DNA from 4 places in the Ruegeria sp. I3 genome. Region 3 is predicted to be linked to each of the others. Evidence: riboswitches for the same ligand, from Rfam matches in the RefSeq annotation. Region 3 holds a riboswitch; each other region holds the start of a gene.
What was found. A riboswitch is a leader RNA that binds a small molecule or an ion and turns the genes downstream of it on or off. The one in region 3 is predicted to bind cobalamin.
Positions count from the first base shown of each region.

Region 1: another riboswitch for cobalamin. It lies ahead of ACR0L9_RS04200 (DUF1636 domain-containing protein); the one in region 3 lies ahead of ACR0L9_RS00740 (energy-coupling factor ABC transporter permease).
Region 2: another riboswitch for cobalamin. It lies ahead of ACR0L9_RS19230 (hypothetical protein); the one in region 3 lies ahead of ACR0L9_RS00740 (energy-coupling factor ABC transporter permease).
Region 4: another riboswitch for cobalamin. It lies ahead of ACR0L9_RS09430 (DUF1636 family protein); the one in region 3 lies ahead of ACR0L9_RS00740 (energy-coupling factor ABC transporter permease).

Region 1 is NZ_JBQFNI010000001.1:819,767-825,290, reverse strand. It holds gene ACR0L9_RS04220 (ABC transporter substrate-binding protein) at 1-434, shown strand, start outside; gene ACR0L9_RS04215 (class I SAM-dependent methyltransferase) at 559-1,170, opposite strand; gene ACR0L9_RS04210 (glycosyltransferase family 2 protein) at 1,163-2,170, opposite strand; gene ACR0L9_RS04205 (NAD(P)-dependent oxidoreductase) at 2,285-3,271, opposite strand; cobalamin riboswitch at 3,377-3,583, shown strand; gene ACR0L9_RS04200 (DUF1636 domain-containing protein) at 3,669-4,049, shown strand; gene cobW (cobalamin biosynthesis protein CobW) at 4,046-5,101, shown strand; gene cobN (cobaltochelatase subunit CobN) at 5,107-5,524, shown strand, end outside.
Region 2 is NZ_JBQFNI010000011.1:267-5,790, reverse strand. It holds gene ACR0L9_RS19250 (bifunctional 2',3'-cyclic-nucleotide 2'-phosphodiesterase/3'-nucleotidase) at 1-118, shown strand, start outside; RNA gene ffs (signal recognition particle sRNA small type) at 157-255, shown strand; gene rsgA (ribosome small subunit-dependent GTPase A) at 415-1,443, shown strand; gene ACR0L9_RS19235 (alpha/beta hydrolase family protein) at 1,480-2,337, opposite strand; cobalamin riboswitch at 2,459-2,679, shown strand; gene ACR0L9_RS19230 (hypothetical protein) at 2,771-3,178, shown strand; gene ACR0L9_RS19225 (phosphatase domain-containing protein) at 3,183-3,683, opposite strand; gene ACR0L9_RS19220 (DNA polymerase III subunit gamma/tau) at 3,856-5,524, shown strand, end outside.
Region 3 is NZ_JBQFNI010000001.1:131,281-136,804, forward strand. It holds gene ACR0L9_RS00725 (heavy metal translocating P-type ATPase) at 1-2,080, opposite strand, end outside; gene ACR0L9_RS00730 (hypothetical protein) at 2,267-2,539, shown strand; gene ACR0L9_RS00735 (L,D-transpeptidase) at 2,581-3,243, opposite strand; cobalamin riboswitch at 3,459-3,671, shown strand; gene ACR0L9_RS00740 (energy-coupling factor ABC transporter permease) at 3,748-4,431, shown strand; gene ACR0L9_RS00745 (transglutaminase-like cysteine peptidase) at 4,537-5,160, opposite strand.
Region 4 is NZ_JBQFNI010000003.1:180,095-185,618, forward strand. It holds gene ACR0L9_RS09410 (ATP-binding protein) at 1-420, shown strand, start outside; gene ACR0L9_RS09415 (peroxidase family protein) at 394-2,055, opposite strand; gene ACR0L9_RS09420 (catalase family protein) at 2,074-3,141, opposite strand; gene ACR0L9_RS09425 (hypothetical protein) at 3,261-3,416, shown strand; cobalamin riboswitch at 3,400-3,607, shown strand; gene ACR0L9_RS09430 (DUF1636 family protein) at 3,710-4,066, shown strand; gene ACR0L9_RS09435 (ABC transporter ATP-binding protein) at 4,063-4,848, shown strand; gene ACR0L9_RS09440 (ABC transporter substrate-binding protein) at 4,867-5,524, shown strand, end outside.

The DNA.
Region 1 (5,524 bases), 690 kb from region 3:
AAACCTATTGGCGCTTGATGGAGGTTTTGGGCGGCCTGGACGTGCGGCTGTATTGTTGTTCGGGCGACATGATTAACGACCTGGCGGATGGTACGATCGCGGTGGCCTACAACGTGCTTGGCAGTTATGCGGCGGTACGAACAGAAGGAAAGGATGCCCTTCAGATCATTCTGCCTTCGGATTTTCAGACGACGATGATGCGAACCGCCATGGTAACTGGCAAAAGCCGCTTGCCGGAGGAAGCGGAAACCTTTGTCCGGCACCTGACCACGCTGAATCCGGAATCAATGGCAGCACTGCCACTTCTGGACACGCAGGACTCCACGACCGAAAGCGCAGCGATAGCGCTGGACCCTGCGTTGTTGACGTTCCTCGATACGCTGAAGCGCAGAAAGTTCCTGTCTGCCTGGGAAAGTGCCGCTATTCAAAGATGATCGGACTTAGACAACAACCCTATCCGTCATCGCTGAACTTGTTGCTTAACACTGTTGACGCTGGAAGACACTAGCCAGCCTGGGTTACGTCGCACGAATCTATAATCAGAAAAATGATCTCGGCTCAAAGTTTCTCGACGGCCACTTGCGCCCCCATGATGGCCTTGAGCCGCAGCCCCGCAGAATGTGCCCCGAGGAATTCGTGGAACGCACGCATCACGTCATCTTTCCACCACCCTCGCCTGTGATAATCGTCAAGCATGATTACGCCGCCTTCGATCATCTTGGGCAGCAAAGCATCCAGATCCGTTTTTACGCCCTCGTAGGAATGGTCGCCGTCCAAATAGGCAAACCCGATGCTTTGATCTTCAAACAGACTCAGCGCCGGTTGCGAATAGTCGCGAATGATCGAAATTTGCCCCTTGGCAATCTCGGTGCTGTATTTGCCCGTCACTGCCTCGTAAATTCGATCCATATCCTTTTGCGAGCGCGCTCCGGCAAGCGAAGCACCGCCATCCGGGTCTTGCTGTACTTGCCAGGGATCGATGAGGCACAATTTCGAGGGCTGCAGCTCTTCCAGCAGAATCCGCGAAAATTCGCCCTTCCAAACGCCAATTTCAACGCTCAGCCGTCCATGCGGCATGGTCTTGAGCATTTCGCGCCGCAGGGAATCCTTCCGCTCGCGCTGCTCAGCTTGCTTCTTGCGGCGATCCTCAGCAGATACAGCTTCACCCATAGACGTCTTCTCCGGTTGAGGAATTTTGCAACGCTTCAACCAGATCAACCCAATCCGGTCTGGCTCTCAATTCTTCGGCTTTCGACCTGTGCCACTCACATGCTTTATGATGAAGGTCTGCCAATTGCGGATCTGCCATCATCTCAGCTTTGATGTCGTGCATAGCCGGCATGTGTTCCAGAATTGAGCGATCCTCAACATCATTGTGGTTCATCATGAGCCAGTATTTGAGCCCTTGATCCTGCCCCACATGATTGGTGCGCCCACGGTCGCGCTTGACTAAAAAGCTATCAGTGCTGCGCACAGCATAATGATGAATGCGCGCGAATTCATGGCTGAAACCACGCCATGCTTTCCATTTCACTTGGTCTGCTGGGTAGAGGTTCCCGCCCGAATCCCGCCACAACACGCCTTCGTATGGCGCGTCAGGGTTCGGTGCATCTTCTGGATTGATCCTGGGACGATGGGCGCGAAAACGGCTGAATTTTCCGTTGTTGCGGAACAGCGTTTTGAACCCTTTGGTCCGGTGATGCGGATAGCCGTCTTCCGTGGCGGCCAGAAAGAAAGTCTCAGGTACAGGTCGATCAACGAAATCGTTCTGACCCGCGTTTCCGAACATGCGCCAGCAGATCGAGATCGCGTCCGCCACGCCGCTGGCCTCAACGAGGCTTCTTATATCACTATTGGGCAAACGGATATTGATATACTCGTCCACATCCAAACTGAGAATCCAATCCGAAGACAGATAGCTTGGGTGGTTCCGCGCAAGCGAAAATGCACGAACCTGCGGCGCGGCGCGCGGACCCAGTCTGTTTCGTTGGTGGTGAGCCCAGCCAAGCACTTGCAACCGTTCGCCCATGGCATCGGTACCATCAGCGCAATCATTGGTATAAATCAGAATGTCATCAAAACCGATTGCGTGGTTGTAGGCCACCCAATCGATCATGAAAGGCCCTTCGTTTTTCATCGTTGTTACGATGAGAAAGGTCTCATTCGTCATAAGTTGTTCTCTTGCCTGTGCCGGTGTCGGACTCCTGTCGACCTATTTAGAATAGCACCAGAATTTTGTCCAACCAGGTCGCCAGACAGCCGCAATGCTTGCCGATTAATCGATCTACCGATTCTGCGGGATCACCTCATAACCCGGTTCTTCTGGCTCGTCGTCCAGCATCTCGGTTGGGAACCCTGGCGCTTGGATCTCCAGTCCGGTCGCGTCCTCTAGCCGCCTGATGATGTTCGGGGACAGTTCACGCTCACCATATCGCGCGATGCCATCTTCGAAAATCTTGATCATCAATGGGTTTATCTCCAGAGGAACTCCGGCACGGTCGGCGACCTCCTGAAACAGACCGATATCTTTTTTCACCAGATCCATGGTGAAGGAAATATCGCGCGAGCCGTTCAGGATGACCTGACTTTCGGTCTCGTGCACGAAGGATGTGCCTGACGATATCTTGATCGCTTCATAGGTGGTTCCAAGGTCCATACCGGCGGCCTTGGCTGTCACCAATGCCTCGGCGCAGGTGATCAGGTTGGCGGTAGCCAGATAATTGGTCAACACCTTCAGAACAGAGGCCGAGCCCAGATCGCCCGTGTGCAAAATGCGCCGCCCCATGGTGGTCAGGAATGGCAGGATACGTTCAAAAGTCTCACGATCACAGCCTGCGAAGATCGAGATATTACCCGTCGCTGCCCGGTGACATCCGCCGGAAACCGGGCAATCCACCGCTGCGCCGCCTCGTTCGATGACCATTGCGCCAAGGCGTTTGACTTCGGCTTCGTCAGTGGTCGACATTTCCATCCAGATTTTGCCAGGGCCGACCTCTGGCAACATTTCCTGCATCACCGCATCCGAGGCCGCAGGAGAAGGCAAACAGGTTATAACAGCATCGCAATCGCGCATCAGTTGCGCCGGGCTTTTGGCGGCTTTGGCACCCTTGGCGACGAATTCGGTCACCAGATCCGGGTTCAGGTCATGAACCGTCAGATCGATACCGTTTCGTAGCAGCGATCCAGATAGCTTGCCCCCTACATTCCCCAGCCCGATAAACCCTACTTTCATGCGCGGTATCCTCCTGTTCGCATCTTGCTGCCATGCCAGCACGTCGTTGCAGAAGTATCATGCCGCCCAGCGACCCCGACAGGTCGCTTTTTATCCGCTTTTTCACGGATCGGCGCGACTCGCTTGACAAGCAACCCTGCCCTGCCGCATGTCCCTTTCGTTGGTGTCTGCGAGAGCAGATGAAAAGGGAATGCGTCAGCGGTTTTTGCCGTCAAACGCAGCCGCCCCCGCGACCGTGACCGGAGAGGGTGCCCAAAGCCACTGGCAGTATGGCCGGGAAGGCGGGACATCCGACAGAGGCCTCCTCTGACATCCGCAAGCCGGGAGACCTGCCAACGCCCGAAGATGAAACCGGACGGGGTGTTCCGGTGTGGGGCTGTGATCGGCCCGCATGAAACCCCGTCCCCCACGAAGAGGATTTGGGGGGATGAGAGACATGACCGAGACCGCACCGGTCGAACTGCTGGTTTGCACTACCTGCCGTCGCGGGCTGCCTGTCGAGGATGACGCCCAGCGCCCTGGCACGTTGCTGCACAAGGCGCTTGAAAAGGCGGGCCTGCCCGAAGGCATTACCTTGAAAGCTGTGGAATGCCTGTCGAATTGCGATGAAGGCTGCTCGATCGTGCTACGCGGAGGACCGGATCGCTGGACTTTCGTGTATGAGCATCTGAACGAGATCGACCATGTCGAAACCATCGTCGAAGGCGCAGCCAAATACCTCGCCACCGAGGACGGTTTGGTCAAATGGCGTGAACGTCCTGAACACTTCCGCAAAAACTGTGCGGCCCGCATTCCCCCGATTGGAGCCCTGAAATGAGCAATCTCGAGAAACTCCCCGTCACTGTGATCACCGGCTTTTTGGGCTCGGGCAAAACCACTTTGGTGCGACACCTGATGCAGAACCCGCAGGGCAAGCGTCTGGCGGTGGTCGTCAACGAATTCGGCGATGTCGGCGTCGATGGCGATATCCTGAAATCCTGCGCCATTCCTGATTGCCCGGCGGAAAACATCATGGAACTGGCCAATGGTTGCATCTGCTGCACCGTGGCCGATGATTTCATCCCGACCATTGAAGCCCTGATGGCATTAGAGCCGCGCCCCGATCACATCCTGATCGAAACCTCCGGTCTTGCCCTGCCAAAACCGCTGCTAAAGGCGTTCGACTGGCCCGATATCCGCTCGAAAATCACCGTCGATGGCGTGATTGCTCTGGCCGATGCCGAGGCCGTGGCCGCTGGTCGGTTCGCTCCGAATGTCGAGGCGGTGGATGCGCAACGCATGGCAGATGACTCGATTGATCATGAAACTCCCTTGTCCGAGGTGTTCGAGGATCAGATTTCCTGCGCCGACATCATTCTGCTGACCAAGCCCGATCTGGCTGGCCCGGAAGGCGTTGCGAAAGCGAAAGAGATCATCGCCGCCGAAGCGCCCCGCCCCATGCCCGTGGTCGAAGTGGCCGAGGGTGCCGTGGACGTCCGCGTCGTGCTGGGTCTAGAAGCCGCGGCCGAGGATGACATGGACGCGCGTCCCAGCCATCACGACGGCCATCACGATCACGAGCATGACGATTTCGAAAGCATCATCGTTGAACTGCCCGAGCAAACCGATCCGATTGATCTGGTCGCCAAGATTGAACGATTGGCCAACGAGTTGAATATCCTGCGCGTCAAAGGCTATGCCGCCGTTCAAGGCAAGCCCATGCGCCTACTGGTTCAGGCCGTCGGTGCGCGCGTGCGTCACCAATATGACCGCCCGTGGGAGCCCGGCGAAGACCGTCGCTCGCGCCTTGTGGTCATTGCCGAGCATGACGATATCAAAGAGGCCGAGATCCGCGATATCCTCGTGGGTGTAACCGAGGCTGCCGAGTAAGACTTATGCACGTCGTCTTCCGCGAAAGCCATGGGCTCGAAGAAACCGAGACCCCGACCGATCTGGGTCAGAGCCCGGCGGACCTGGTGGTGCTGTCCTTTTCCGACAGTGACCTTGGCGCTTTCGCGGCGGGATGGCATCGTGGAGGTGGGCCTGAAGGACGCATGCCAACGATGCGGCTGGCCAATCTGACGGCGCTGAAGCATCCCCTCTCAGTCGACACATATGTCGAGCAGACACTGGAGGGCGCAAAGGGCATCCTGATCCGTCTGATCGGTGGAGTGCCCTATTGGGCGTACGGCTTGCAGCAGGTTCTGGCGCTGGCGCAGGCCAAAGGGATTGCACTGGCCGTACTGCCCGCAGACGGTCGCGAGGATACGCGGCTGGATGATTACTCTACCCTGCCTGTCTCGACCCTGCGGC
Region 2 (5,524 bases), on a different contig from region 3:
CGCGATCCTGACAACGGGGCCGCGCGCGCTACACCATGTTGCAGAGCTTGCTGAGTATCATCCACGCATTCTGCCCAACGATGCGGATGGTTTCATGCGTATTCATCTGGCCTTCTGACGGGTTGCCATTTTCAGGGGATGCACCTATATCGGCTTTGAGAGGTTGGCGCGGGCGAGCGCCTCGCCAACCTGGTCAGGTCCGGAAGGAAGCAGCCACAACGAGCCCCGCTTGGGTCGATGTCCAACCTCTCACTTAGAACCTATCAGCCGCAGGAGGGCGTTTATGATTGTAGCAAAAACCCTTCGGGCAGACCGGTTCTGATCCTTTCCGATCAACTGATTGCCTGAACACGTCGCCGGCGGATGCGCGATTGCCATTCGACGGGATTGCTGTTTCTGATCACAGGCAGACCAATGTTACTTTCCTTATCGGACCTCGGATGGTCCTCTCATTTCGCGGCTCAGCATACGGCTGATCCGTCACTTCTTCCGTATCGCATCTCGGCCGTACACCGGGATCGACTGATCGGGCTGAGCCCTGAAGGTGAATCGCCTTTGTTATCTCCGGATCAATCAACCGGTGCATATGCCGTCGGAGATTGGGTTCTGGTGGATGAAAACAAACGAATACGCCGTATGCTAGACCGGCGAAGCCTGCTTCAACGCCGAGCGGCAGGTACCGGAGCTGCAGCGCAGTTGATCGCTGCAAATGTAGACGTGCTATTCATCGTCAGTTCCTGCAACGCCGATTTTAATCTGCCACGATTGGAGCGGTATCTTGCGCTGGCGCATCAGGCAGGCTGCTATCCGGTGGTCGTTCTGACCAAATCGGACATGTGCGATAATCCGAGCCTTTATGTAGATCAAGCCCAATCGCTCGCCCCGTTTCTGACGGTACTTGCGGTCAACGCGCTGGATCACGGCGATCTCGAACAAGTTCTGTCGTGGTGTCCGAAAGGACAAACCAGCACCTTGCTTGGATCATCCGGCGTTGGGAAAACGACGCTCGCCAACGGGATGACGGGGCAGGATCAGGCCACCGCAGGTATTCGCGAAGACGATGCGCGCGGCAGGCACACAACAACGGCACGCGCCTTGCATCGCATGCGCAATGGCGGCTGGCTGATCGATACGCCCGGCATGCGCGCGTTACGTCTGCTAGATGCACAAGAGGGGTTGGATGAGGTGTTCTCGGACATCTCAGACCTCAGCCTGAATTGCCGCTTCTCGGATTGTCAGCACGAGACCGAGCCCGGATGTGCGGTGCAGGCGGCAATCGACGCTGGTACGCTTGATCCCGCGCGGCTGGACCGCTGGCGCAAGCTGCGGCGTGAAGACCAACACAATTCCGCTTCGGTGGCGCAGGCCCGCGCCCGCGACAAGGCGTTCGGCAAGATGGTGCGCAGCGTGATGCACGAGAAAAAATCCCGTAAAGGGCTATAACGAAGCTGGGCAACGGCCTACCGGTGCCCAGCGCTATCAGGCGATCAGCCTAGGCCAGACTGCCGCATTCCGTCTTGCGAATGCACCGATATGGCCGATCTTGGATACTCCGAATTCGCTTGGTGCAAGCAGATGGCGCCCGGCTTTGGGTCCATAGAGATCGGCAAGACGCCAGACAGCATCCGGCGGCACCATTTCATCATCTGCGAAGGTAAACAGATCGACACGTTTGCCCAAGTCTTCCCAGCGGGCGGCGGGCAGTGTCGTGTCGATCTCTGGCACATAGCTTTTGGGGGCGGTGCACCATTTGCGCCATTGCCAATAGACTTGGGCAGGCAGGTCCGATCCAAACCCGACCAACCGTCCGGGCAGGTAGCCAAGCGCCTTGACCACCAGCGGCGCGTGACCAAACCAGAACAACGCCGCCAAAGCGCGATAAGGCCAAGGGTGATCCGCCAGCGTTACCAGACCCGAACAGACACAGATCATCCTGTCAATCTGATCGATATCGGGTTGGATCGGGCCAAACATTCCGCCCAAGGAATGACCGATGCTCCATAGCTTGGCCTGCGGAAACCGTCGGCGCATCTCGGCCCGGGCGGATGGAATGTCGATCAACGCCCAATCGGCCATGGTGACATTTGACCGCTTTTGCGAACCCACCAAAGAGTGACCAAAATCCCGGTAATCGTAAGTCAGGCAGGCCATGCCCTGTTCTTCGGCGAGCCATCGGGCGAAGTACTGATAGTAATCCCTCGGCACCCCAGTCGCACCGTTTATGACGACCACCTTTTCGGGGTCGGCAACCGGACGGTAAAGCCGCGCCGACAACATTGCCGGGCCGGACGGGATTTGAAAATCCTCGGTCACAACCGCCTGCTGCGTGTCCAACATGGTGCCCTCCAATACCGACTGAACTGATCAGTTCACCCGAAGCGCCTCAAGTCAAGGTTGACGTGACTGGACCATACGTCACTTGCCTGACGCAATCTTCTTGACTCGGGCACGGCGCAGCCGCTAGCCATGTCGCGATGGTTCTCGCGCCCAATCGGGCCGGGATGAAAAGGGAACACGGTGCGGTTCTGCCCGGATAAATCCGGAAAGAACCTAGTCCGAGACTGCCCCCGCAACTGTAAGCGGAGAGCAATGCCGAGATACCACTGGCCTCGAAGGCTGGGAAGGTCGGCAAAGCGATGACCCGCAAGTCAGGAGACCTGCCATCGGATGTAGAACCGAAACTCGGGCGGGGTGTCCGGGACGGGTTTGATCGTGCTCCGCACGGACCAACCTGTACCACGCCCTCGCCCTGCGCGCGGAGGGCGCATTGATGATCTGGAAGACTAAAACGCACGAATTCGCGGCGACCGTGTGCCAACGTACTGGGGCAACCTGCCCCGCACTGGCGCAAATGGCGCGGGCTCTGACGCAGGCCATGTCCGCCACAAAACCGGTCACGAAATCTGAGTTTGAGATTGAAGGCACCATAGATCTGTCGCACTGCCCGGAAGGATGCACCGCCCGCTTTCGCGCCCAATGCGACCAGATACGTGTATTCTGCGGAACCGATCCTGAAATCGATACCGGCCGGCTGGATGACTACGCAGACATGATGTTCGGAACCGAGTACCGCAGCCTACCCGCAGACCTGCTAAGGAATCCTCCTTGCGCCATGCTTGAGGCTTCGCTTCTGGTGCAGCACAACGGTGGCGAAATCTCGCCACATGTTGGTGTCTAAGCCGTCAAACGGCTTGAACACGGGCCGGTTCAACGGCCCAAAGCATCTGGGCATTTGTCTCGACTGCGCAAGGACGCACCGTACGCAATCGCTTCAATGCCGCCTCAGGCCGTTCACCGCATTCAACCATCAGACGCAGAACCACCATCCCGGATCGGCCACAGCCACCACGGCAATGCACTAGCACACGGCCACCACCTGACAACGCCTGACGTGCGGTCGCGCCAACGCGGGGCCAGCGGTCCAAAATCTCTTTGGGTGGCGTGCCAAAATCTTCGATCGGCAAATGCACCCATCTGCTGGCACGCCCCTGAATATCAGCGCCAAAATTCCGCGCACCATCCTGAATCATCTCGACCTCAGTCGTCATCGAGATCACAAGTCCCGGCTTCCAGTCTGCTATAAGATCGAGGTCTTCGGTATAAGTGCCTCCGCGCCCGGGCATCGATGACAAGGCCAAGGTGCCTCCGCCAACCTGCAACGCATAAACCACCAGTTGCGACATAATCTCCCCCCAAACAAACTTCACCCAACAACATACTGGTCCAGTAAATAGAATAGAGTGGATTTTAGCCGCATACCCACGCATTCCAAAATGAAAATCGTCCCGGCCGGCTGTGGACGCGGGCGGCGGGGGCCTCTACGCTGCGGCGTAACGCGAATCCGACAGAGCAGACATGACCGAGACGCCCAGCCCCGCCTACCAGGTTCTTGCCCGCAAATACCGCCCCGAAACCTTTGCCGATCTAGTCGGTCAGGACGCCATGGTGCGCACTCTGAAAAACGCCTTCGAGGCGGACCGGATCGCGCAGGCCTTCATCATGACCGGCATCCGCGGTACCGGCAAGACGACGACCGCTCGGATCATAGCCAAGGGTATGAACTGCATCGGTCCCGATGGCAGCGGCGGCCCTACCACCGAACCCTGCGGTCAATGTGAACACTGCGTAGCCATCATGGAGGGCCGCCATGTCGATGTGATGGAGATGGACGCCGCCAGCCGCACCGGTGTCAATGACATCCGCGAGATCATCGACAGCGTCCGCTATCGCGCTGCGTCCGCGCGCTACAAGATCTATATCATCGACGAGGTTCACATGCTGTCGACCAGCGCTTTCAACGCGCTGCTCAAGACGCTGGAAGAACCCCCCGAACACGTGAAGTTCATCTTTGCCACCACCGAGATTCGCAAGGTCCCGGTGACCGTCTTGTCCCGTTGCCAGCGCTTTGATCTGCGCCGGATCGAGCCGGAGGATATGATCGGACTGCTTCGCAAAATTGCAGGTGCCGAAGGGGCACAGATTGCCGAGGATGCGTTATCGTTGATCACCCGGGCCGCCGAAGGATCAGCGCGCGATGCGACCTCACTGCTGGATCAGGCGATCTCGCACGGGGCCGGTGAAACCAGCGCGGATCAGGTGCGCGCGATGCTGGGGCTGGCCGATCGGGGCCGGGTGCTGGATCTGATGGATATGATCCTGCGCGGCGATGCTGCAGGCGCGTTGACCGAGCTGAGCGGGCAATATGCCGAAGGGGCTGATCCACTCGCCGTCTTACGCGATCTGGCTGAAATCACGCATTGGGTTTCGGTGGTCAAGATCACCCCGGATGCCGCCGAAGATCCCACCGTTTCCCCCGACGAACGCGCCCGAGGTCAACAAATGGCCGAGGCTCTGCCCATGCGAGTCCTTACACGCATGTGGCAAATGCTGCTGAAAGCGCTTGAGGAAGTTTCCGCCGCACCCAACGCAATGATGGCTGCGGAAATGGCCGTGATCCGCCTGACCCATGTGGCCGACTTGCCTAGCCCGGAGGAGCTGATCAAGCGTCTGCAAGATACGCCTCCGCCGCCCAATGGTGGCCCCGGCAAGGGAATCGGTGCGCCTGGACATGCTCTTTCCGCGCCACAGGCTGTGGCCCGACCGGCCTATGCCGCATCGGGAATCGGCGGCAACGCAGGCGGGCCAACAGCCGCGCTGGCCCAAGATGTGCAGGCAGCGCTGGCACGCTATCCAACATTTGAACATGTGGTTGAACTGATCCGAGCCAACCGGGACGTGAAGTTGTTGGTCGAGGTCGAAAACGGCGTGCGTCTGGTATCCTACCAACCGGGCAGGATCGAGTTCGCCCCAACCGACAACGCCCCGACCGACCTGTCACAACGATTGGGCGCGTCGCTGCAGCGTTGGACAGGCAACCGGTGGGCCGTTTCTATTGTCGCTGAGGGCAACGCACCGACGATTGCCGAGGTACGGGACGCTGCAGACTTGGCACTGAAGGCCGAGGCTGAACAGCATCCTCTGGTGCAAGCAGTGCTGACTCATTTCCCGAAAGCGCGGATCAAGA
Region 3 (5,524 bases):
GCCAGGGTACTTTGCCGATGTCATCAGTCATCAGAGCAATGTCTGCGGTCTCAATCGCCGCATCAGACCCAACTGCACCCATCGCAACTGCATAATGTGCCCGAGCCATAGCAGGCGCGTCGTTGACGCCATCGCCGATCATCGCAACCATCTCGTGCTGTTCTGCCAGTTCCTCAATCGCAGCGACTTTGTCCTCCGGCAGAAGTTGGGCCCGGACTTCGTCGATGCCGACTTCGGCTGCTACCGCTCTCGCTGTTTGTTCGTTGTCACCAGTCAGCATGATGATTGACTTCACGCCCTGCGCGTGAAGCCGGGCAACGATGTTCTTGGCTTCGGGGCGAATGCGGTCCCGCAGCTCAAGCAAACCGGTGACTCCGTTCTCATCTCCGACAACCACAAGTGTGCTTCCCGCGCTCTCGATTTGGTTGCGCAATTCGACAGGGATGGACGCGCCAAAGCCCTTCTCTACAGCGAAGCGGTCAGAGCCAAGCCAGATACCTCCGCGCTCGGTTCGGCCCTCCAGACCCCGACCGGGAACGGTCTGGATATCGTCAGCCGCCGAAACCGAAATGTCGGTCTGTTCCGCCTTGGTTAAAATGGCACGGGCCAGCGGGTGGGACGAGCGGACCTCAAGGCTGGCAGCGTTCGCCAACAGCTTCTGCTCGGATGCGTCGCCCAGCGGATAGACATTGGCGACTTCAGGCTCTCCCATGGTGATCGTGCCGGTCTTGTCCATGGCCAGTGCGGTGGTACGCCCGGGGGCTTCAATATAGGCACCGCCCTTAATCAGGACCCCGGCCCGTGCCGAAGCGGTCAAAGCCGCAACGATGGAAACCGGTGTGGAAATGACGAGTGCACAAGGGCAGGCGATAACCAGCAGAACAAGTGCATTGTAAAACCAGAAGCCCCACGATGCGCCAAATACAAGCGGTGGGATCAGGGCGATGGCCACTGCGACGACCATAACGATGGGCGTATAAATCCGCGCAAATTTTGTAACCCACTGCTCAACCGGCGCACGGCGAGCATGAGCATCACCGACCATCCGGATGATCTTGGCAAGCACGGTGTCTGACGCTGTTTTCGTCGCACGTATTTTGAGGGTGCCTTCACCATTGATTGTGCCGGCATAGACCTCATCACCCAGCTCTTTGGGAATCAGCGCGCTTTCACCTGTGATTGGAGCCTGGTCAACGGCACCAGCCCCTTCGATGACTTCCCCGTCAAGTGGAATGCGATCCCCACCCCGAACGATGAAGCTGTCGCCGACAAAGACATCCGCCGCCGGGACCGTTGCCTCAGAACCGTCAGCACGAACCAGCCGAACCGTCGGGGGGGCCAGATCAAGCAGCGCGGATACCGCGTTCCGAGCACGTCCGACACTCCAGCTTTCCAGATAAAGAGAGAGCGAGAAGAAAAATGCTACAGTTGCCGCTTCAAAAAACTCACCCAGAGCGATGGCACCAGCGACGGCAACAACCATCAGAAGGTTCATATCCGGCGAAAGTCGACGCGCCGAAGACCAGGCCTTAGGGGCCACCAGCCAGACGCCAAACAAGATCGCGACCGCGAACAAAGCTGCCTCGGGCAAAGGCATCGGAACCTCACCATGTCCCGAGAACAGCCCGAGCGCACCGCCCATGCCGGTTTCGAAAATGTGCCAGCCAAAACCCGCTGCCCAAAACCCTCCGCTAAGAGTGGTGAACCGCCGCTGACGTGCAATATGCGCCGCCTGGTCCTGGGCGGCATTTCCGTCATCCCATGGTTTGGCGGTCATACCAGTACTGGCAACCAGCATCATGACATCTTCGTCAGATAACTTGGAAGCACTTTCAAGAAGCGTCATCCGACCGTTGATCACATCAAATGCGAGATGCTCTTCACCACCAACTTTCGGGCCGATAACCCGGTTCAGGATCGCAACCTCTTCGGCGCAATCGAGGCCAGAGACCTGAAAGCTTCTGCCACCTTCGGGAATCGGACCGGCGGGGGCGATGTCGCCACACCCGCCACTACCGCATGCGTGGTGACCATGTTTGTTTTCGTGGCCATGGTCGTGGCTATGGGTATCGGATGACATGATTGGACCTCAAGAATCTCTATGGTCCTTTGTAAATAGTTCCTACAGTAACTAGAGCTTCAATACCTTTTATATTTTTTTCATCCGGGTTCTTGGCCTGCGATATTGTTAGTTCATTTCGTCTTGCGGGCCGGCCGTGTGGATGCAATCTAATTGCAGATGACGCAAAAAATTTGGAATAGATCAATGCAGAAACGGATCGCAATTACCATCACGTTAGTCTCGATTACGGCTGGTTGCTCAGCCCAGTTCACTGGGGCCAAAAGCAAAGCATTTGAACCAGGCAACGTGCCAGATTCGGTCGTAGCGCTGGCAGGGCCGGCGCAGGATTTGACCACAGCGCGCCTCCTGCCCGAAGACAATTGCTTTTGGTATGAGCACAGCGGACCCGTCGAGACGACATTGGTACCATTGCGCGCGACGAATGGCGCTCCGATCTGCATTGCGCGCGACGCCTGATCGAAATGAGGGCAGCGACGTCCATGTACGCTGCCCAATATTCATGAGCGGGCTGTGACGCTATCTTCGGCAGAGTATAGGAAAGCGGTCGAGCCGGTTTTCACGTTTGGGTAGAGGTCATTGATATGAGCCATGATCATTCGCACACATCCAGAACTTGCGCGACCGCCGATGCTTCTTGGCTCAGGCGTGCCGTGAATTCTGAGATATGTGTCTCGGTCTCCAACGTATAGATAAAGGGCACGAGAGCCGAGAGCATTATTCGGCCCGGGCTCCATTCCATTCCGGAATTCCGCGTATTCGGGGTTGCGCTCGATCATTGAAGCGGTTGGTGTCCAGTGTGGCCATTCGACCTTTCGGCGGATAACATAGGTGCCGGGCTCGTAAAGATTCCCACGCGCGATCGCTACGCCATAGCGCATTGCGGTCCCGCCTTCTTCGATATGATAGAGATAGCGCGCGACGGCATCCACATGGATGTCACCTGGAACCAAACCATCATTTGCCGCGACGCGTCTTGGTAAAAAACGGTCATGAACACCCCACGGATTTGAGGTCATTGGATCGTAATCAAATGGCGTGACCTGGCTGTCCCAATAGGTCTTTTGCGACGAGGTTGGCCATGTTTTGGCGATCAATGGACTGGCCGCAGACGCCGAGAACAGCGCTGTGGTGGATTGAATGAAATGGCGCCTTGTAAGCATAGGTCTCGTCCTGGTTCACAAGTTTAACGTATTTGGATCGCACTATCGCGAATTAATTCGAATCTTAAAGCCTCTAGCAGCTAGAGCTTCAAGAGGTTTCAGGTAACGCTGGGTTTACCCAGTTGATCACGTGACCGGTTGCGTGAATCCTGCTTCGGTCGAGTTTACATTGGAATAGGTCGCAAAGACAATTGACACAGGCGAAGCCGCCATTGTAGCGGTGATTTGTTTTCGGTTCCTGATGGCGGAAGCCAAAAGGATTAAAAGGGAATACGGTTCGGTGTTTTCAATTGCGCCAATTCCGTAACTGCCCCCGCAACTGTGAGCGGAGAGCGATGCCAAGACACCACTGGTTCGTAATGGAACCGGGAAGGTTGGCGGAGCGAGCACCCGCGAGTCAGGAGACCTGCCGTAAAGCGCCGGGCTATGCCCAGACTGAACCTGTCGGCCTTACGGTCGATTCAACCTGACAAGCCGCCGGGTGAGGCGGTAGGGAGAAAGAACATGCATATCGAACCGGGCATCGTGAATGGTGCCAAAATCGCGCTTTCCTATGTTACCGCCGCAGGTGCGGCTACTTACGCAGCGAAAGAAACGTTTTCCACATTGCGTGCGAATGGACCTGCATCTTTTGTTATGCGCTCGGTGCTCGCCACCGTTGGGGTTTTCCTTTTCTTCGAAGTCCTGCCGCATTTCCCGGTTGGTGTCTCTGAAGTCCACTTCATCCTGGGGTCGACGTTGTTTCTGATTCTCGGTGCTGCACCCGCGGCTTTTGGATTGGCAGCTGGTCTCCTGATTCAGGGTGTGTTTTTTGCCCCGTTCGATCTTCCGCAATACTTCATCAACCTGACCACTCTGCTGGTGCCGCTGTTTGCGCTACAAGCACTGGCCAGCCGCATCATCGCACCCGGCACAGCATATGTTGACCTCAAATATGGCCAAGCTCTTGCCCTAAGTGCGACGTATCAGGGAGGAGTAGTCGCATGGGTTGGGTTCTGGGCCTTCTACGGCCAGGGTTTCGGCGCAGAAACCATGGCGTCGGTTCTGTCCTTTGGCGGCGCTTATATGCTGGTAATCGTCATTGAGCCGATTGCTGATCTGGCAGTGCTTGCGGCAGCCAAGGCGATGCGCGGTTTGAACAGTACAGGTCTGGTGACTCCGCGTTTGTACAACGCTGCGAAAGCTTGACCAAAGTTTGAAGCGGTGTCCTAAACTTGGGTTGCCGCGAAACAACCAATAGTCGCAGGACCAAAATTTTATTGTGGCGCGTCTCGAGGGCGCGCCACATTGTTTTTAGCCGCTAGAAACCTGTACCCAACGATCAGGGTGATTTGGGTCCTGTATTCGTAGGAAAAGATACCTCGTTTCCTTCCACGATTTGATCCTGTTGGTGACATTGTCCAGAATCAAATCGCCTTCACTCGAGCGATAAACTAAAACTGCATGGCCACTGCGATTGGTGTCTAAGACAGTTGCAATAAGTAGCTTCGTAGGATCCAAGCCGTTCTGCATTAGTTCAAACTTCTTTTGCAAAGCGAAATCTTCGCAATCCCCTGACCCCTGCATTGGTAGCGTCCAGTATTCCTTTGTCCCGTATTGGTTTTGATCCGAAACGGCGCGGATCCTCCGATTGACGCGCAAGTTAATCGCTTTAACGATCTGTTTCTCCTGCGCTTCTGGCAGACCAGAAGTACGAGTATTCGCGCACGCCCACGAATAATCTTTGCAGAGTGATTTGGCACCCGATGGCGCCTGAACCTCTCTATCTAGTTTGATCCAGGGAAGCTCAGAAGCTTGCAATGAAGCGGCGGAGACAAGGTAGCTGCATATGATACAGGCCAACGATAGATAAACTGGTAACCGTTCCGAAAGTTTTTTCTGAGCGGAAGTAGGTTTTGTCATATCTGCTTTCCCCATGCTCGTTTCTCCTGGGTATCTGAAGCTACCGAGCCAAGAGAACTCTATTTCAATCTTTTATGTTCATCGAGGCATTACAACAGCTTATTCAATTTAAAATGCAGAGCAGCAAAGTTCGCGAGCGCGCAGTTTTAAGTCGTGATTGCATGGGTGAGCTTAATTGAGATTCTTGCAGCGGCATAGAAGAAAGCCGGCTAGTAGTCCTGGGTTAGAAACGCTTGAGGTTTGTGGCGGATTTGGATGACGCGATTCACTGATTTGTTTATGTTTTGGCATCGATCGAGTTTAAGGCCAGTGACGTTGAACAGTTTCCTGTTGAAGGTCACACTTATCTTACCCAACCGTCATAGTCGGACTACACTGT
Region 4 (5,524 bases), on a different contig from region 3:
GTGGCCATGCTGCAGGCCGCTTGGGGAAGGATGCACGCAACGGGTGCCGAGGCGGCTGGCGTGCTCGTCAACGCCGAGCTCGCACGGGGCTATCTTGCTCTGGGTGAGATTCAAAAAGGGTTGGATGCGGTGGGGGCTGGTCTGACATGTGCAGAAAACACTGACGAGCGGAACTATGAAGCTGAAATATACCGGATAAAGGCGGCTCTTCTACTGGAACAAGGTGGTCCGTTCGACGCGGCTGAGGCGGCTTTGCGTGAAGCTATTGCCGTGGCAAATAATCAGGGCGCGGCGCTGTATGAATTGCGCGCGCTGAGTGATCTTGCCTGCATCCGGCCAGCCGATACGGAAGTTGCCGCGCGGATTACTGAGCTGGAAGAGCGCGGTCGCGTCTTAGGTCCCGCCGGGACGTCGACCTAAAGTGCAGTCTTCGGGTTGCAGGTCCAAGCCAACAAATCGCGCCACCTGCGAGAATGACGAAGTTTTCTTCAGCAACTGAAAACCTTTCTCTGAAAAAGTCTCAGCCGAGTACAAGTTTTTGGACACCATTGGGTTGTTCATAAGCTGCGTGATCGCGTCATACGCCACCATCGATGTCATCAGATCGCCCATGATCACATCGCCCTTGTGCTGTTCCGCAAAGAGACCAGGGAACAACTCGACCCTATTGACGTCGCAATAGAGCCGGCTCAGGTCGGCAATCAATTCGTCCGCAAACGGCTGATCACCAACCATCTCAGTAAAGCTTGAATGCGGTTTGCGGCAGAAATGATGACGATAAGTGTTCAGCGACGGAAGACGCGCCTTACGCGTCAGGGCAATTGTAGCTTCGACAGGGGCAGGAGCACCGGGCGCAGGCCTTTGGAACAGGAAATCGGGCGTGTTGCGCAGCGACATGCGGGCCGCAGGTTGGCGCGACAATGATCGGATCATTTCCGCCAAGCCCGTTTGTTCGACCAGTCGTGGATTGAATCTGAACCCCTCCGGGCCAACCTGTGCGCCGTCGATTATGAATCGCTCGGGGATCATCGAATGCCAGCGGTAGAGCAAATTGAACTCAATCGCGATCTGGTTGGAATGATGCCACGGTTGCCAGCGATTGACGCCAACAGGCAGTTTGAATGGCATATTGGCGATGTGGGCGATGTAGTCCTCAAGCACAAGCTTGATCAGCAATGCGATCAAGGTGCAGCGTGTGGTCTGGAACACACGCTCTTTGTCCCAGCCTGATATGCCGCGCTTTTCGCGCCACAACAGATCGGCAAAGGTGTTATGGGCGCGCAACATCAGTGTATTGATCGTGATATAGCCTATCGTACCATTGCCATTATCGAGCCCGGTTGCATGAAAATCGAGCAGTAGCTGGTCGATTGCGTGATCGCTGAGACCCGGATGCGCCCGTTTCACCGCATTCCACAGCTTGCATGGATCGTGCAGGGGCTTTCCGCAATTCTCGCCAGTGGCAAGACTGCCATCAAAGGGGGGCGCAAGCTTAACACCACCGGATTGGTTCTTTTGAAACAGCTTCGGGGCCCACATCTCGCCTTGTGTATCCAGACGAAAGGCCAACCGGTGGGTTAATTCATTGGTATCGGGATCGCGTTCGCGCAGCATGTCGGTCTGAAAATCGTTCAGCCCGTAGATTTGGCACAGATCCACCTCGTGGTTCGAATCCGTCTGATCAACCGGTCCTTTCGCCCCAAAGGTGCGCAGGAAACTGTCAGTAAACCATTGTGCGGCCGAGATAAACAAAAGTGTCGATCCTTGCGGGCACATCAAGGTAAGCGGGCTGCCATCCAATTGTGTCCGTCGGCGAAAGAGATCAGCAACTTCGCTTTCTGAAGGCAGGACGGGTGAGAGGTCTTCTGGCGTTGTATGCCGACCGATCCAGCGATGGGAAAACACGCCGGGCCATGTCGTGTAGTCTGCGCCCATCGTATAGGGCCGCGGTCGGTGGATCTTCGCGGCGTTTGCAAGCCTGATCGCGGCTAAATAACTCGTAACGGGTGGGGAGATCTTGAATCCGAGTTTGATCAGATCATCAACGTCCAGCATCAATACATCTCCGTTTGGTCATCGGTTCGGGAACCGGGCGCGGGCCAGGCTCAGATAGGTTCTGAGTCGGATCGCATTAATCGGTCCTAAAGGTTCGTGATCTGCCGTGACACGCCAGGGCGAGAAGCTCATCGCGTCGCCACTCTGCGGATCAAATTCTGCACCTTTGGGAATCGTGATATCCGCCACGGGCGTGACGGTATGATGGTACGGATCAAGAGGTGCATCTGGTTGCGGATCGCATGCCCACCGGATGCGATTGTCTAGCACATCGAATTCGTCGGCCGGGCGCGGGGGCTCAATCACACACAGCTCGAAGTGATTATCTCCATCGGCCACGTCTTGCCGCAAACACTGACCGATCCCATCTGGGTCGTCTACCGGATGTGCCGGAACTTTTGGTTTAGCGCTGCGGGCTAGGTATCGGACTGTTAGATCGGGGCCCAGCCGATACGGTGTTGTCGACCAGAAATGGACCTCAAAAGGCGAGTGCATATAGTTCGAGGCAAAATCACTCGCGACGCGAAACTGACGCTTGCCTTCACGAGTAAGGAAGGCTCGAAATCCTGCGCGCAGCCCTTTGGTGATCAACCTAAGGCTCCATTTTCGTCGCCCTTTGATCGCGTGCTGGACCGCTTGTAATGTGGCGACAAGCCTGCCCAATCGCTCATATTCATCGGGGACGTAGCTGGGAAACACATCCTGATCGACCAATACGAAATCGAACTCGTCGCTGAGTTGTGTGGTCCCCAGATGCGCAAGTGCCTCGGCGTCGATCAGCTTGGGGCCTGGCACGTCAAAAAGCTTGATCGCCATCCCGTGGGCATCCGATTTCCGGTCATCCAGATGCGCGCCGTTGGAAAAGCGAAGTGCGGCTGAATAGGCAGCGGGCTGTTCAAACAGGCCGTGACGGAACTGTTCTGGTAGATCGTTTCTGACGGTGAATGTTGCAGCCACGCACCCGTGACTGCGCCCATGCTGAGCCCTTAAGCGATGGCCTTTCCACCGTGCAACGGCCTCGAGATTGTGGTCAATGACATCATCAACAATATCCGGCGGCAATGCGTTTTGCGAAACATGCGTCAAAGAACCGTCTCCTTGGATAAACCCAGGCAATGATCAAACAGGGGTAAGGCGCTGACAAAGCTAAACCTCTAAATTTGTTCAGCTTACCTCAGATTGTCTAATTTCCAAACACACCAACTATGGACAGCCGTGGCCAGACAAATTCGGCGCGCAGCCCAAGCTATTCGGCTGGTGCTTCGGACACGTGGTTGGCGGCGCTCGATCCTCTACCAGAGTTGAGCGCCTTCGACTTTATCATTGACGTGTCCGGTGTTCTCGGGCACTCAATCGATTGATGGTTCCCGGTGGTGTTGCCGCGGGATGAAAAGGGAATACGGTGAGGTTTGCCAAAAGGTGCCAATTCCGTAACTGCCCCCGCAACTGTAAGCGGTGAGCAAGGCCAAACAGCCACTGGTCCACAGGGTCGGGAAGGTTGGCCGAGCGCGGACCCGCAAGTCAGGAGACCTGCCATCAGATGTTTAACCAACCCGGGGCGGGGCGTCCTGGAAGGAGGCTTTGATGGCGCGTCAATTGCGTGTTTACATTGTCGGCAGCTTCCGCATGCGCTTGGAAACAAGTGGAGTGGACCATGCCAGATACGCCTGATCATTTCATTCTAGTCTGCGAAAGCTGCACTGAAGGGCTGCCCCTTGATGAAATTTGCGATGCGTTGACTGGGAAATTACATCGCAGTTTTGCGATCCGCGCGTCGTCTTGCATGGCAGGCTGCGATAGTCCCAGAACGGTTGGGTTCCAGGCCGTAGGAAAGGCGCAATACCTTTTTGGTGGCATTCAGACCGCGGATGAGGTGCAGGCGCTGGCTGAGTTTGCAGCGCAGTATCGTGAAAGCCCGGATGGCTGGACAAATGCCACTGATCGCCCGCAGGCGTTGTTCAATAAAACCCTCTCGCGCATGCCGCGGATCGAACAGGGGGCATCGCAATGACGTTGCCACCCTTTCTGATTGCCGAAAACCTTGAGTATTATGCCCTTAACGGAGATGTCCTGTTGCAGGGCGTCTCGTTCGAGTTGGACGAGGGTTCCATTCTAGCCATCGCCGGCCCGAACGGGGCGGGGAAAACGACGCTTCTCAATCTGTTGTGCGGCGCTGAGCCGCTGGCACTTGGCGATGTTCGGATCAAAGGACGCAGTCTGAAACAGCTCACGGCCAAAGAGCGTGCGCGCATGATTGCAGTGGTAGGTCAGCAGGAACTGCCCGATGGACGCTTGGCGTTACGCGATTATGTTGCGCTGGGGCAAATACCCATCCGTGCGGACCGCTCTGCCGAAGGCCACGCGCAAGAGCTGGACCGGATTTTAGACCTGACCGGTCTCGCCAATCTCGCGGACAAGCGCATGGCCCAACTGTCCGGAGGCGAACGTCAGCGTGCCCATATCGCGCGTGCTTTGGCGCAGAACCCTTCGTTGCTGTTTCTGGACGAACCGACCAACCATCTGGATCCTGATGCAAAAGGGCGGATGCTGTCTTTGGTCGCCGAGCTTGGGATCACCGTGGTCATGATCGTACACGATCTTGTCATGATCCCCGAATTCGCCACACACGTGGCGCTGATGAAATCGACCCGCATGATCGAGTTTGGGTCGGTGGACAAGGTGCTGACACCCGAAAGAGTCCGCGAAACTTTTGGCGTTGATTTCCTCTGCTTTCTCCACGAAGGCCGCATGATCCCGGCGCTTGATATTCGAAGAACTACAGTCTCAACTTAGTCGAAGGAACACACTGAGATGAAATACATCTGGCCCGTGGCGTTGGCCACCGCCATGGCAAGCGGTGCTGCTGCGCAAGAAGTCACCGTAGACAACTGCGGCGATCCGCTGGTTTTTAATACCGCGCCCGAGCGCCTGGTTGTGCATGACATGAACATGACCGATATGGCCTTTGCATTGGGTCTGCAGGACAAGATCGTCGGCCTGACCGGCATCACCGGCTGGTACAAGACCAGCCCTGATTTTGATGCCCTGCGTGGCGACATCCCCGAGCTTGCGCCAAAATATCCGACCGTCGAAAATTTGGTGGCGGTTGAACCCGACCTGTTCTTTGCCGGTTGGTACTATGGCATGAAGCCGGGTGGTGATGTGACCCCAGATACATTGGAACCGTTCGGAATCAAGACCATGGTTCTAACCGAAAGCTGCGTCCATCTGGACAAGGATCGCCCCGAAGCCAGCATGGATCTTCTATTTGGCGATGTGTTGCGCTTGGGCAAGGTGATGCAAGTCGAAGACAAGGCCGAGGCTTTGGTCTTGGGCTGGAAAGAGCAGCTGGCAGCGATCGAAGCCAAGACTGCTGAACTGCCCAGGCCCCGCGTCTTTCTTCTGGATGGTCCTGCAGATGCTCCGTTTACCGCCGGTAAATTCGCGATTCCCGATGCGATGATCACAG